Linked DNA regions of Pararoseomonas sp. SCSIO 73927. The protein of the gene in region 1 interacts with the protein of each later gene in a pairwise test. Links are inferred from orthologs where the notes say so. Each region holds a gene or a part of one and is shown on either strand. Other genes may lie near its edges.

Region 1 (7,784 bases):
CGGCGCGGGCGGCGCGTTGCGATCGTGCGGCGTGGACGCCGCGGTGGTATCGAGCGCGGCACTCACGCGGGGCGGCCCTCCAGGATGGCGCGCAGGCGGCGGGCGGCGGCGCGCAGGGGTTGGATCCAGCCATCCGGCGCGAAGCGCTGCGCCGGGGCGACGAGGGAGAGGGCGGCGGCGCACGCGCCGTCATGCCCGAAGACCGGCACGGCGGCGGCGCGGATGCCCTCGATGCTGCGGCCGGAGGAGATGGAGTGGCCGGTCCTCCGCACCTCCTCCAGGATCGCGGGGTCGAGGTCCGGGGCGAGGCGCCGCGCCCGGTCCGGATCGAGGAAGGCGAGCAGCACGCGGCCGGAGGCGGTGCCCTCCAGGTCCATGGCGGCGCCCACGCGCATCTCCACGCGCAGCACGCCGCTCGGCTCCACGCGTTGGACAATGCGGGGCACGCCGTCCTCCAGCACGGCCAGGGACGCGGCCTCGCCCGTCCCGGCGCAGAGCGTCTCGAGGACGGAGAGGGTGCGGTCGCCGAGCCCGGCCTGCTCCGTCGCGGCCTGAGAGAGGCGGGCGGCGCGGAGGGTGAGGCGGAAGGCGCCCTCGGCCGTCTGCTCCACCCAGCCCGCCGCCATGAGCGTGACGAGGCGCTGGTAGATCGTGGCGCGCCCCGCGCCGAGTTCGCGCGACAGCACGGAGAGCCGGACGGGGCGGCGGCTGTGGCTGAGGTGGTCCAGCAGGGCGAGGGTTTTCAGCGCGGAGGCGAGCGGGCGGACGCCGCCTTCGGGTGCGGCGCCCATCTCCTCTGGCATGTCGGTTCCGTCGGGCAATTTGTATCCTGTCAGAATACTTCGTATTCGAACTGAAGCGATCTTTCTCCTGTCTCTGGCTGGCGTCAAAGGGTTTTTAACCGATGGATGAAATCTTGCCCGCGCGCGGCGGGTGCGCCGGGCAGCCCGGGTCCGATCTGCGGCCGGCGTTGGAGGCCCCGGACCCGGACGAGCCGACCGGAGGCGTGGCCAGCCCGGGGAGCGCGGCTGTGCGCGACAGGGCAACGGGCGCTCCCGGAGGAGCGCCCGTCAGCGTGCGGATCGGCGGGCGGATCGGCGGGCGCGAGGAGGGGTGCGACGCCGCCTTCCCGATGCGGTAACGCGGTTCAGGCCCCCCGCGTCGAGGGGGGGGCGGCCCGGCCCCGGTCAGGCCGCCGGCACGGCGGTCTCGGCGCCCGCCTCGGTGCATTCGGGCAGAACGCAGTTCACCATCCAGGGCGTGCCGAAGCGGTCCACCAGCATGCCGAAGCGCTGCGCCCAAAAGGTCGGGGCCATGGGCATCCGCACCTCGCCGCCCTCGAGGAGGGCGGCGAAGACGCGCTCCGCCTCCTCCGGCGTGTCCGTGTTGATGTTGACGGAGAAGCCGCCCGGCGTGCCCGCGGGGAGGTTCGGCGGCGCGTCGGAGGCCATGAGCGTGGTGCCGCCTACGTCCAGGCAGGCGTGCAGGATCTTCTCCGCCCAGCCCGGCGGCATCTGCGCCTCGGCGGGCGTGCCCGTGGCGCGGAGCATGGCGATCATCCTCCCGCCCAGCACCCTCTCGTAATGGGTCATGGCCTCCTCGCAGTTGCCGTCGAAGTAGAGGTAGGCGTTGGTCTGCATGGGCCCGGTTCCCTGTCCTGCCGGACAGGCCCCCGCCCGCCCTTGACAGAAAAGGTTGATACCAACATATATGGCCGGTGTCAAAGCCCGTCGCGATCCCGTTCGAGATCACCCTTGCCGTCCGCGACACCTGCCTGTGCCTGCACGCCCAGCGCCTGGCGCGGGCCCTGGCGCGGCACTTCGACGAGGTGCTGCGCCCGGCGGGGCTGACGAACGGGCAGTTCTCCCTGCTGATGTCGCTGAACCGCCCCTCCCCGCCCCCCATGGCCCCGGTGGCGGCGCTGCTGGGCATGGACCGGACGAGCCTGACCGCGATGCTGAAGCCGCTGGAGCGGCGCGGGCTGGTCCGGGTGGAGGCGGATGCGGCGGATCGGCGCGGGCGGCTGCTCCGGCTGACGGAGGCGGGGCACGCGGCGCTGGCGGCGGCGCTGCCGTTGTGGAAGGCGGCGCACGCGGCGGTGGAGGGGCGGATCGGGGATCCGGCGGGGTTCCGGGAGGCGGCGCGCGCGCTCGCCTAGCCCCTTGGCCCGCCCCTCTGGCCTGCCCCCCCTTGCTCGACCTAGCGCCGGCGCGGCCGGCGGCGCGGCAGGGCGCCGCGCCAAGCGCTTTCCAGCGCTGCGGCCAGCTCCTCCGTCGTCACAGCCTCCAGCAGCACGGTGGTGTAGCCCATCCGGCCCCAGCCACCAGGGACTGGGCTGAAGGCCTCCGGGTGGGTCAGGCACTTCATGGCCTGGTCCTCGGGCGAGAACTTCAGGTTCGCGCTCAGCCCGTCCGCGGCGAGGGTCGCGTAGATGCGGGCCACGCGGAAGGCCGCGCGGTCCATGTGCGGCGCCTCCTCCGTGCCCTCCAGCGCCAGGGCTAGCCGGCGCAGGTCGGCCCCGCCCGCCATCAGCGGCCCGCCCCGCCGCCCCAGAGCACCACCCCCGCGCCGAGCAGGCAGATAGCGCCGCCCGCCAGGTCCCAGCGGTCGGGCACCCGTCCCTCCACCGCGAACAGCCAGGCGATGGAGGCGGCGACATAGACGCCGCCATAGGCCGCGAAGGCGCGCCCGGCCGCCGCGGCCTCCGACAGGGTGAGGAGCCAGGCGAAGAGGGCGAGGGAGGCGGTGCCGGGCAGCAGCACCCAGGCGCCCCAGCCGAGGCGCCGCCAACCCCAGAAGGCGAAGCAGCCACCGATCTCGGCGAGGGCGGCGACGGCGTAGAGGGCGACGGTTCCCATGCCCGGCAGCTTGCCACGGGCCCCCCGGGGACCCCAATTGCGGGGGATGAAGCGTTTCTGGGAAGAGGCCGCCGTCCAGCCCGTGGATGCCGGCTGGGGCATCGCCCTGGATGGGAAGCCGCTGCGCCTGCCCGGCGGCACCACGCTGCACCTGCCGGGCCGCGCCCTGGCCGAGGCTGTGGCGGCCGAGTGGCACGCGGCGGGCGGAGAGAAGGGCGGCGAGATGTCGATGGAGGAGGTGCCGCTGACGCGCCTCGTCGGCACCGCTGTGGACCGGATCGCGCCCGATCCGGCGCCGAGCGCGGCCGCCATCGCCGAGTACGGGGAGAGCGACCTGCTCTGCTACCGAGCGGAGGATTACCGCCTCGCCGCGCTGGAGGCGGAGAACTGGCAGCCCCTGCTGGACTGGGCGGCGCTGCACCACGACGCGCCGCTGCACGTGGCGAAGGGCATCGCGCACGTGGCGCAGCCCCCCTCCTCGCTCCGGGCGCTGCACGCGGCGGTGGCGGCGCACTCGCCCTTCGGGCTCTCGGCGCTGGGGATCGCGGTGCCGGCGCTCGGCAGCCTAGTGCTCGGGCTGGCGCTCTCGGCCGGGCGGATCGACGCGGCGGAGGCGCACCGGCTGGCGACGCTGGACGAGACCTACCAGGAGTCCTTCTGGGGCACGGATCCGGAGGCGGAGGCGCGGCGCGCGCGGATCGCGGCGGATGTGGCGCTGGCGGCGCGGCTGCTGGAACTCTCCCGGTGAAGGCGCGGCTGCTGCGAATCCGCGGCCGGGTGCAGGGCGTGGGCTACCGGGACTGGATGGTGCGGGAGGCCTCGGCCGCGCGGCTCTCCGGCTGGGTGCGGAACCGGGCGGACGGGACGGTCGAGGCGCTGCTGGCGGGGGAGGAGGCGGCGGTGGGCTCCGTGCTGCTGGCCGCCCGCCGCGGGCCGCCGGGCGCCTTCGTGGAGACGATCGAGGAGAGCTTCGCCGAGCCGCCGGAGGAGCCGGGCTTCGGGCGGCGGCCGACGCTGTAGGGCCGGTTCCCCGACAACCCCCAGGACGAGCCGTTGAGAGCCCTGCCGCGCCCCGTGCCTCTGATCCTCCTCATCCTGTTGCTGGTGGTTCTGGCCCCGATCGTGACGGTCTGGGCCATGCAGGAGCGGTTTCTCTTCCCTGCCCGGCACAACGGCGTTCCGGTCGCTGCCTCGGGAATCTGGCAGGTGGGGCATGTGGAGGTGCCGGGCTCCGGCCGCCTCGCCTTCCTGTTCGCCGATCCGGAAGCCGATCCGGGGGGCGATCCGGGGGCGCCGGTTCTTCTCCACCTTCACGGGAACGGGTCCCGTGCGGGCTGGTCGGCGGCGAGCACGGAGAACCTCGTCGCGGCCGGCATTCCCGTCGTCGCCGCGGAGTATCCGGGCTATTCCGGCAATCCCGGCGCGCCCACCGAAGCGTCTCTGAGGGCCACGGCGGAGACGATGGCGGCCTGGGCACGCGGCCGGTGGCCGGGGCGGCGCCTGGCGGTGCTGGGGGAGAGCATCGGCTCCGCCCCCGCCATCCATCTGGCCGCCTCCGGCCGTGCCGACCTGCTGGTGATCGACAGCGGCTTCACCTCCATGACGGAGACGATCCGCATCCACCTGCCCTGGCTGCCGGCGGTCGCCTGGCTCAACCGGCATCCGATGGACGGCATTGCGGCCCTTCGCGGCGCGGCGAAGGCGCTGCCGCCGACGCTGGTGATGGTCTCCGCGGAGGATCCCGTCGTGCCCGTCGCCATGGGCGAGGCGCTCGCCGCCGCCATCCCCGGCAGCACCCTCCACCGCTCGGGCCGGGCCGGGCATCCGGTGATCCACGGCGATCCGCGCGCGGGAGCAGTGCTGCTGGAGTGGCTGCGCGGCCATCGCGCCCCGCGCTGAGCCTTCAGCGCTGCCCGTAGGCGGCGCCGGTGAAGAGGTCCTTGAACTCCCGCGGCTGGGACCGCCAGTACTGCCTCGGCGCGGCGACGCGCGCGCCGAGCTTCGCGGCCGCGTGCCAGGGCCAGCGCGGGTCGTAGAGGATGGCGCGGGCCAGGGCGACGGCGTCGGCATCGCCGTTGGCGACCACCGCCTCGGCCTGCTCCGGCTCCGTGATGAGGCCGACGCCGATCACGGGCAGGCCCGCCGCCTCCTTCACCTGCCGCGCGAAGGGAAGCTGGTAGCCCGGGCCGAGGGGGATTTGCTGGCGGGTGGAGACGCCGCCGGTGGTGACGTGGATGGCGTCGCAGCCGCGCGCCTTCAGGGCCTGGGCCATGGCGATCGTGCTCTCCACGTCCCAGCCGCCCGGCACCCAGTCCGTGGCGGAGAGGCGCATCCAGACCGGGCGATCTGCCGGGAAGGCCTCGCGCACGGCGTCGAAGACCTCCAGCGGGAAGCGCATGCGGTTCTCGAGGCTGCCGCCGTACTCGTCGTTGCGCACGTTCGCGAGCGGCGAGAGGAACTGGTGCAGCAGGTAGCCGTGCGCGCCGTGGATCTCGATGCCATCCAGCCCGATTCGGGCGGCGCGGCGGGCGGTCTCGGCGAAGGCCTCGCGGATGCGGGCCAGGCCTTCCGCGCTCAGCGCCGCCGGGGTGTCCTCGCCCTCGGCATGGGCCAGGGCGGAGGGAGCCTCGGTTCGCCAGCCGCCGGGCTCGCCGGGGTGGATCTGGGACCCGCCCTCCCAGGGGGCCCGGCTGGAGGCCTTGCGGCCGGCATGGCTGATCTGGACCGCAATCGGCATGGAGGCGTGGCGGCGCGCCGTCTCCAGCACCCGGGCCAGCGCCGCCTCGTTATCGTCGGAGTAGAGGCCGAGATCGGCGGGGGAGATGCGGCCCTCCGCCGAGACGGCGGTCGCCTCCAAGATCAGCAGCCCGGCGCCGGAGAGGGCGAGGTGGCCGAGATGGATGGTGTGCCAGTCCGTCGCCCGCCCCTCCTCGGCCGAGTACTGGCACATGGGGGCGATGACGATCCGGTTGGGCAGCTCCAGCGCGCCGAGGCGGAGGGGTTGGAACAGCTGGCTCATTGGCGGGATCCCGGAATCATGGCCCCGATCCTCTCAGAGAGGCGCCGCGGCCTCCAGCCCCGCCCGTCCTGTCGGAGCCCGGACTAGCGGAGGCAGTCCAGCAGCGGGCCGAGCTGGCCCGTGCGGCGCTCGATGACGGCGGCCCGGCGCTGCACCCGCTCGCTGGGCCGGGTGACGGACCAGTTCAGGGGGCTGGGCAGCACCGCGGCCAGCCGCGCCGCCTCCCCACGGGTCAGGCGGGCCGCCGGCTTGTTGAAGAAGGCCTGGGCGGCGGCCTCCGCGCCGTAGATGCCGGGGCCGAACTCCACGCTGTTGAGATAGACCTCGATCACCCGCTGCTTCGGCCAGAGAAGGGCGATCTGCGGCGTCAGCCAGGCCTCGATCACCTTCCGCACGGGATCCCGCCCCGGCCAGAGGAAGAGGTTCTTCGCCGTCTGCATGGTGATGGTGCTGGCGCCGCGGGGGGTCTCGCCGTCCTGCCAGGCCTCCACCTCCTCGCGGAGGGCGCCGAAGTCGAAGCCCAGCGATTCGCGGCAGAAATTGTTGTCCTCCCCGGCCACCACGGCCTCGGCCAGGGCGGGGGCGATGGAGTCGAGGGGCACCCAGTCGTGCCGCATCCCCTCCCCCTGGACCGAGCGGATGACCATCAGCGGCGTGACCGGGACGGGGACGAAGCGGAAGAGGGCGATCAGCGCCAGGGGGCCGAGAATGAGGACGAGCAACAGGCGGAGGAGCCGGCGGCGCCAGCTCACCCGGAAGGCAGGACGGTGCAGCAGTTCCTGGCGGCCCATGGCCCCGTGCTGGCCGCCGGCCGGCCCCGCGTCAAGCGCGCCTCCTGGCATCTTGCACCGCAGCAGGCTTTGCCCCATCTTGCTGCCCGTGCCCGGCGCCAGCCGCGGCCACGCCTCGGCCGCGTGAGACGGCCGCCCCGCGCAATGATGCGCGCGGCCCTGACCGGGGCGTCGAGATCTCCGATACCCTGGATGCGACCGGACACGCGGGGCGCCTCCACCCGCCCTGGCAGCCCGGGTTCTGGGCCGCCCCGATTGGAATCCATGACACAGTTTAACGAGCTCGGCCTCGCGGCGCCCCTTCTGCGCGCGCTGGAGGAGGAGGGCTACACCACCCCGACCCCGATCCAGGCCCAGGCCATCCCGGCCGCCATCACGGGCCGCGACGTGCTGGGCATCGCCCAGACCGGCACGGGCAAGACCGCCGCCTTCGCCCTGCCCCTGCTGCACCGGCTGGCGAACGACCCGAAGCGGGCCGCGCCCTACACCTGCCGCGTCCTCATCCTCTCCCCGACGCGCGAGCTGGCCTCGCAGATCCATGAGAGCGTGCGCGCCTATGGCCGCCACATCCGCCCGAGCACCGCGCTGATCTTCGGCGGCGTGCCGGAGAACCCGCAGAAGCGCGCCATGGCCAAGGGCGTGGACGTGCTGATCGCGACGCCGGGCCGGCTGATGGACCTGCTGAACCAGCGCGCCCTGAAGCTGGAGGGCATCGAGGTCTTCGTCCTCGACGAGGCCGACCAGATGCTGGACCGGGGCTTCTGGCCCTCCATCCGCCGCATCGCCGGCATGCTGCCGCGCACGAAGCACACGATGTTCTTCTCCGCCACCATGCCGGAGGACATCGCGAAGCTGGCGAAGGAGCTGCTGCCCGACCCCGTGCGGGTGGAGGTGACGCCGGTGGCGACCACCGCCGAGCGGGTGAACCAGCGGGTGATCCACACCTCGGCCGACGGCAAGCGCCGCCTTCTGGCCGACCTGCTGCGCGGCGAGACGGTAGGCCGCGCCCTGGTGTTCAGCCGCACCAAGCACGGCGCCGACCGCATCGTGAAGCAGCTGGAGCAGGATGGCCTGGCTGCCGGCGCCATTCATGGCAACAAGAGCCAGGGCCAGCGC
Region 2 (5,250 bases), 3.3 Mb from region 1 along the record:
AGCGCCTGCGCGCCGCCACCCTGCGGGTGCTGCCGCTGGAGGTGATGCAGACCGCGCAGTTCGTGCGGCCGGCCGAGCTGGACCGGCGCCTGCCGGCCGCAGTGGCCTTCGCCGGCGCGCCGAGCCTCTTCACGCCCGCCCCGGGCGAGCGGGGCGGGGCCGCGGGCGACGTGGCGGTGGCCGCGGCGATGCCGGCGGCGGCTGCCGCGGCGGTGGCGATGGCCGGAGCGGCCCTGGCGGCCCCAGCCGCGGGGGCGACGGCGGCGCCCGTGGCGGATCTTAGCCTTCTCGCCGCCCTGCCCCTGCCCCCCGAGGCGCCCCCGCCGCCGCCTGCGCCCGTGCGCGCCGCGCCCGCCGAGCGGGCGGCCGCGCCGGTGGTCGTCGCGGAGCGCGCCCCGGTTGAGCGGGCCCCGGTGGAACGGGCAGTGGTGGAGCGGGCGGTGGCGGAGCGCCCGGCGCGGGTGGCGCCGCCGCACCTGCCGCAGGTGGCCTCGGCGCGCCTGCCTGAGCCTCGCGAGGTCGCGCCGCGCGACGCCGCCCCCCGTTTGGCCGAGCCCGTCCGCCGCCCCCGCCCGATTGACGCCCGCCCGCTCGAGCCCCGCGTGGCGGAGCGCGAGGTGGATCGCGGCATGAACCTGGCGGCGCCGCCGCAGCCGGCCGCCCTGCTGCGCACGGCGCTCCACATGCGCCCGAGCGCCCCGCCGCCCCCTGCCCCGGTGGCGCCGCCCATGGCCTCGTCCATGGGCTCCATGCTCGGGGGCGCGGCCCGGCCGATGCTCGCGCCGCCGGTGCCGGTTGCCAGTGCCAGCGCCGCCACGCTGGGCGCGGTGCGGTGAACGACCCCGCCGCCCCCGACCCGAACGCCGCCATCGCCTACCAGCTGCGCGAGCCCGTCCGGGCCGAGCGGGTGGGGGATGGGCGCAACGCCGCGCGGCTGGGTCAACCGGACCTGGCGCGCCGCGCGGTGCTGGAGAAGAGCCGCGGCCGGCTGGTGATCGCCGCCGCGGGCTTCGGCCTGCTCTACGGCGCCGTGGCGCTGAAGGCGACGGTCGCGACGGTGATCGACCCGCGCGAGCCGCGGCGCATGCCGACGGAGACGGCGTCGATCCCCCGGCCGGAGCCGGTGACGGGGCGCGCCCCGATCACGGACCGCAACGGGGAGATCCTCGCGGTCTCGCTGCCCGTCACGGCGCTCTACGCCAATCCCCGGCAGATCGAGAATCCGGCGGAGGTGGCCGCGCGGCTGGCCCGCGTGCTGCCGCAGCTGGACCGGGAGAGGCTGGTCGGGCGCCTGATGGGGGAGCGGCAGTTCTCCTACCTCGCCCGCGCGCTCACGCCGCGCGAGAAGCAGGCGGTGAACGACCTCGGCATCGCCGGGCTGCACTTCGAGGAGGGCGAGCGCCGCTACTACCCGCAGGGGCGGGCGGCGGTGCACGTGCTGGGCAACGTGGACGTGGACGGCGCGGGCCTCTCCGGCATGGAACGCTACCACGACGAGCGACTGCGGGCCCGCCCGCACGACCCGCTGCGGACCGCCATCGACATCCGCGTGCAGCTGGCGCTGCGCGACGGCGTGGCGAAGGCGATCGAGGACTTCTCCGGCATCGGCGGCGCCGGCGTGGTGCTGGATATCCACACGGGCGAAGTGCTGGCGATGGTGTCCCTGCCGGACTACGACGCGGGCGGCATCGGCGAGGCCTCGCCCGAGCAGCGCTTCAACCGCGTGACGGTCGGCACCTACGAGCCGGGCTCCACCTTCAAGCTGTTCACCGCCGCGGCCGCGCTGGAGTACGGCACCTCCAACGTCTACTCCAGCACCTTCAACGCGGCGCAGCCGATCCGCTTCGGGCGGTTCACCATCACGGACTACAAGGGCAAGAACCGCGTCATCACCTTCCCGGAGATGCTGGCCTACTCCTCCAACCTTGGCGCCGCGCACATGGCGCAGGGCTTCGGGCCGCAGCGGCAGCGCGAGTTCCTGGGGCGGATGGGCATGCTCTCCCGCCCGCAGATCGAGCTGACGGAGACGGCGGTGCCGATGGTGCCGCCGGCCAATGGCTGGCGCGAGATCAACATGCTGACCATCTCCTACGGCCACGGCATCGCCGTGACGCCGCTGCAGGTGGTGACCGGCGTCTCCGCCCTCGCCAATGGCGGCATCCTGCGCTCCCCCACCCTGCTGGCGCAGCCGCCGGGCACGCAGCGGGAGGGGACGCGCGTGATCAGCGAGCGCAACTCGGAGACGATGCGCCGGCTGATGCGGCTGGTGGTGACGGACGGCTCCGCCAAGGGCGCGGAGGTGGCGGGCTACTTCGTGGGCGGCAAGACCGGCACGGCGCAGAAGACCGGGCCGCGTGGCGGCTACCTGCCGAACAAGCGCATCGCGGCCTTCGTCGGCGCCTTCCCCATGCAGGCCCCGCGCTACGCCATCTACGTGATGGTGGACGAGCCGAACCCGAACGCGCGGTCTCACGGCTACGCGACGGCGGGCTGGGTGGCGGCGCCGGCGGCGGGCACCGTGATCTCCCGCATCGCGCCGGTGCTGGGGCTGGTGCCGGAGAACCCGCAGGACCCGGGCATCGTGCAGGCCGTCAGCATCCCGTTGCAGCCCGGGCGCGGGGGACCGCGCCCCGCCACCGCGGCCGCGCCCGCCGCGCGCCCCGCGGCGCCGCCCGCCGTGCCGGGGCGCCCGATGACAACGCCCGCGATCGCGCCGCGGCCGGCCGTGCCGCAGCCCGTGCCGTCCTCCCCCACCCTGGCGCCGCCCGTGCCGCTGCGGGTGACGGAGCTGGACGCGATGCGGGAGCAGGGCGTCAGCCGGATCCGCTTCACCATGGCCGCGCAGGCCGCCACCCTCACCGGCCCCGGGGCGGTGACGAGCCATGAGGCTCGATGACCTGATGGCCCGGCTGGACTCCGTCGCGATCCGCTTCGAGGGCCGGCCCGAGGTGACGGCGCTGACGGCGGACAGCCGGCAGGTGGTGCCGGGCGCCCTCTTCGCCGCGCTGCCGGGCGCGCGCACGGATGGCCGCGCGCATATCGAGGAGGCGGTGCGCCGCGGCGCCGCGGCGGTGCTGGCGCCGGAGGGGACGGAGTGGCCGCCCGGGGTGCCGCCGCGCCCGCTGGTGACGGCCGCCGACGCGCGGCGCGCGCTGGCGCTGATGGCCGCGCGCTTCCACGGCGCGCAGCCCCGCACGGTGGTGGCCGTGACGGGGACGAACGGCAAGACGAGCACGGCCGACTTCCTGCGCCAGATCTGGGCCGATGGCGGGGAGCGCGCGGCGTCCATGGGGACACTGGGCCTGGTGGCGGACGGCTTCCCGCCCGGACCTTCGCTGACGACGCCCGACCCCGTCTCGCTGCACGCGACGCTGGCCGCGGTGGCGCGCGCCGGGGTGACGCACGCGGCGATGGAGGCCTCCTCCCACGGGCTGGAACAGCGGCGGCTGGACGGGGTGATGCTGGCGGGTGCCGGCTTCTCCAACCTGACGCGCGACCACCTGGACTACCACGGCACGATCGAGGAGTACCGCGCGGCGAAGCTGCGACTGCTCGACACGCTGCTGGAGGCGGGGCGCCCGGCGGTGGCGAACGCGGACATGGACGGGGCGACGCTGGCCGCCATCCGCTCCATCGCGGCCCGGCGCCGGCTGCGGCTGATGACGGTGGGCGAGGCGGGGGCCGACCTGCGCCTGCTGCGCCACGCGCCGCTGGCGGACGGGCAGGAGATGGAGGTCAGCCTCTTCGGCATGCGGCAGGTGCTGCACCTGCCGCTGGTCGGGCGCTACCAGGCGGACAACGTGATGCTGGCGGCGGCGCTGGCCGTGGCGACGGGGCTTCCGGCGGACCGCGTGCTGCGCGCCCTGCCCCGCCTTTCCGGCGTGCGCGGGCGGATGGAGCTGGCGGCCCGGCTGCCGAACGGGGCGGCGGTCTACGTGGACTACGCCCACACGCCGGACGCGCTGGAGCGGCTGCTGACCGCGCTGCGGCCGCATGCCGCGCGCTTGCACGTGGTGTTCGGCGCCGGCGGGGACCGGGATCCCGGCAAGCGGCCGCTGATGGGTGCGGCGGCGGCGCGGCTGGCCGACCGGGTGGTGGTGACGGACGACAATCCCCGCAGCGAGGACCCGGCCGCGATCCGGGCAGCGGTGCTGGCGGGCTGCAACAGCGTGAGTGCAGGGGGCGGCATCGACATCGGCGGGCGGGAGGCGGCGATCGCGGAGGCGATGGCGGCGCTCGGGCCCGGGGACGTGCTGGCGGTGGCCGGCAAGGGGCATGAGAGCGGGCAGACGGTCGGCGGGGTGACGCATCCCTTCGACGACGTTTCCGTGGTGCGGGCGCTGGCGGGAAGTGCGGCGTGAGCGCGGCGCTGTGGGACACGGCCGCGCTGCGCGCGGCGACGGGCGGCGACGTGCCGGAGGGCGTGGCGGTGACCGGCGTGTCCATCGACAGCCGGAGCGCCAGTCCGGGCGATCTTTTCGTCGCGCTGCGGGACGCGCGCGACGGCCATGATTTCGTGCCGGACGCGCTGGCGCGCGGCGCGGCCTGCGCGATGGTGGACCGTGACGTGCCCGGCGTGGGGCCGCTGCTGCGCGTGGGGGACACGCTGGCAGGGCTGACGGCGCTGGGTGCCGCAGGGCGGGCACGGTCCGCCGCGCGCTTCGTCGCCGTGACGGGCAGCGTGGGCAAGACGACCACGAAGGAGATGCTGGCGGCCGGACTCTCCGCCTGCGGGTCCGTGCACGCGGCGGTGGCGAGCTACAACAATCACTGGGGCGTGCCGCTGACCCTGGCGCGGATGCCGCTCGGTGCCGGGTTCGGTGTGATCGAGCTGGGGATGAACAACCGGGGCGAGATCGCGCCCCTCTCCCGCCTCGCGCGGCCGCATGTGGCGGTCATCACCACCATCGCGCCGGCCCATCTCGGGCGGCTGGGCTCCATGGAGGCGATCGCGGAGGAGAAGGCCGACATTGTCCTGGGCCTGGAGCCCGGCGGGGTGGCGGTGATTCCGGCGGAGGGGCCCTGCGCCGATCTGCTGCGCCGGCGCGCGGAGGAGGCGGGCGTGCGCGCCGTGCCCTTCGGCGAGGGCGGCGCGGCAAGTTTGCTGGAGTGGGAGGGCGGGGCCGAGAGTCAGTCCTTCCGCGTCTCGCTCGGCGGTGAGAGCTACGACGTGTCCCTGCCCGTTCCCGGCCGGCACATGGCGATGAACGCGGTGGCCTGCCTGGCCGCCGCGCGGGCGCTTGGGGCCGA

The links.
Region 2: the proteins of mtgA (region 1) and VQH23_RS16730 interact in binary tests that used the Escherichia coli proteins (3 or more experiments, as listed by UniProt). The link is inferred for Pararoseomonas sp. SCSIO 73927 from one-to-one orthologs.

Annotation. Positions count from the first base shown.
Region 1 is NZ_CP146232.1:219,275-227,058, forward strand. The notes cover bases 4,815-7,555. They hold mtgA (monofunctional biosynthetic peptidoglycan transglycosylase), read right to left. Parts: upstream 6,669-7,555; coding sequence 5,961-6,668; downstream 4,815-5,960. Other genes in these bases: VQH23_RS01235 (NADH:flavin oxidoreductase/NADH oxidase), read right to left, coding at 4,815-5,877; VQH23_RS01245 (DEAD/DEAH box helicase), read left to right, coding at 6,933-7,555. Also shown: VQH23_RS01190 (hypothetical protein), read right to left, coding at 1-66; VQH23_RS01195 (IclR family transcriptional regulator), read right to left, coding at 63-803; VQH23_RS01200 (VOC family protein), read right to left, coding at 1,188-1,640; VQH23_RS01205 (MarR family transcriptional regulator), read left to right, coding at 1,718-2,158; VQH23_RS01210 (MmcQ/YjbR family DNA-binding protein), read right to left, coding at 2,200-2,529; VQH23_RS01215 (YnfA family protein), read right to left, coding at 2,529-2,858; VQH23_RS01220 (ATP12 family protein), read left to right, coding at 2,905-3,606; VQH23_RS01225 (acylphosphatase), read left to right, coding at 3,603-3,878; VQH23_RS01230 (alpha/beta hydrolase), read left to right, coding at 3,912-4,757; more of VQH23_RS01235, read right to left, coding at 4,762-4,814; more of VQH23_RS01245, read left to right, coding at 7,556-7,784. UniProt on the Escherichia coli protein: Peptidoglycan polymerase that catalyzes glycan chain elongation from lipid-linked precursors. May play a role in peptidoglycan assembly during cell division in collaboration with other cell division proteins.
Region 2 is NZ_CP146232.1:3,555,617-3,560,866, reverse strand. What follows is about bases 365-3,364. They hold VQH23_RS16730 (penicillin-binding protein 2), read left to right. Parts: upstream 365-832; coding sequence 833-2,896; downstream 2,897-3,364. Other genes in these bases: VQH23_RS16725 (UDP-N-acetylmuramoyl-L-alanyl-D-glutamate--2,6-diaminopimelate ligase), read left to right, coding at 2,883-3,364; VQH23_RS16735 (hypothetical protein), read left to right, coding at 365-836. Also shown: more of VQH23_RS16735, read left to right, coding at 1-364; more of VQH23_RS16725, read left to right, coding at 3,365-4,361; murF (UDP-N-acetylmuramoyl-tripeptide--D-alanyl-D-alanine ligase), read left to right, coding at 4,358-5,250. UniProt on the Escherichia coli protein: Essential cell division protein that catalyzes cross-linking of the peptidoglycan cell wall at the division septum. Required for localization of FtsN.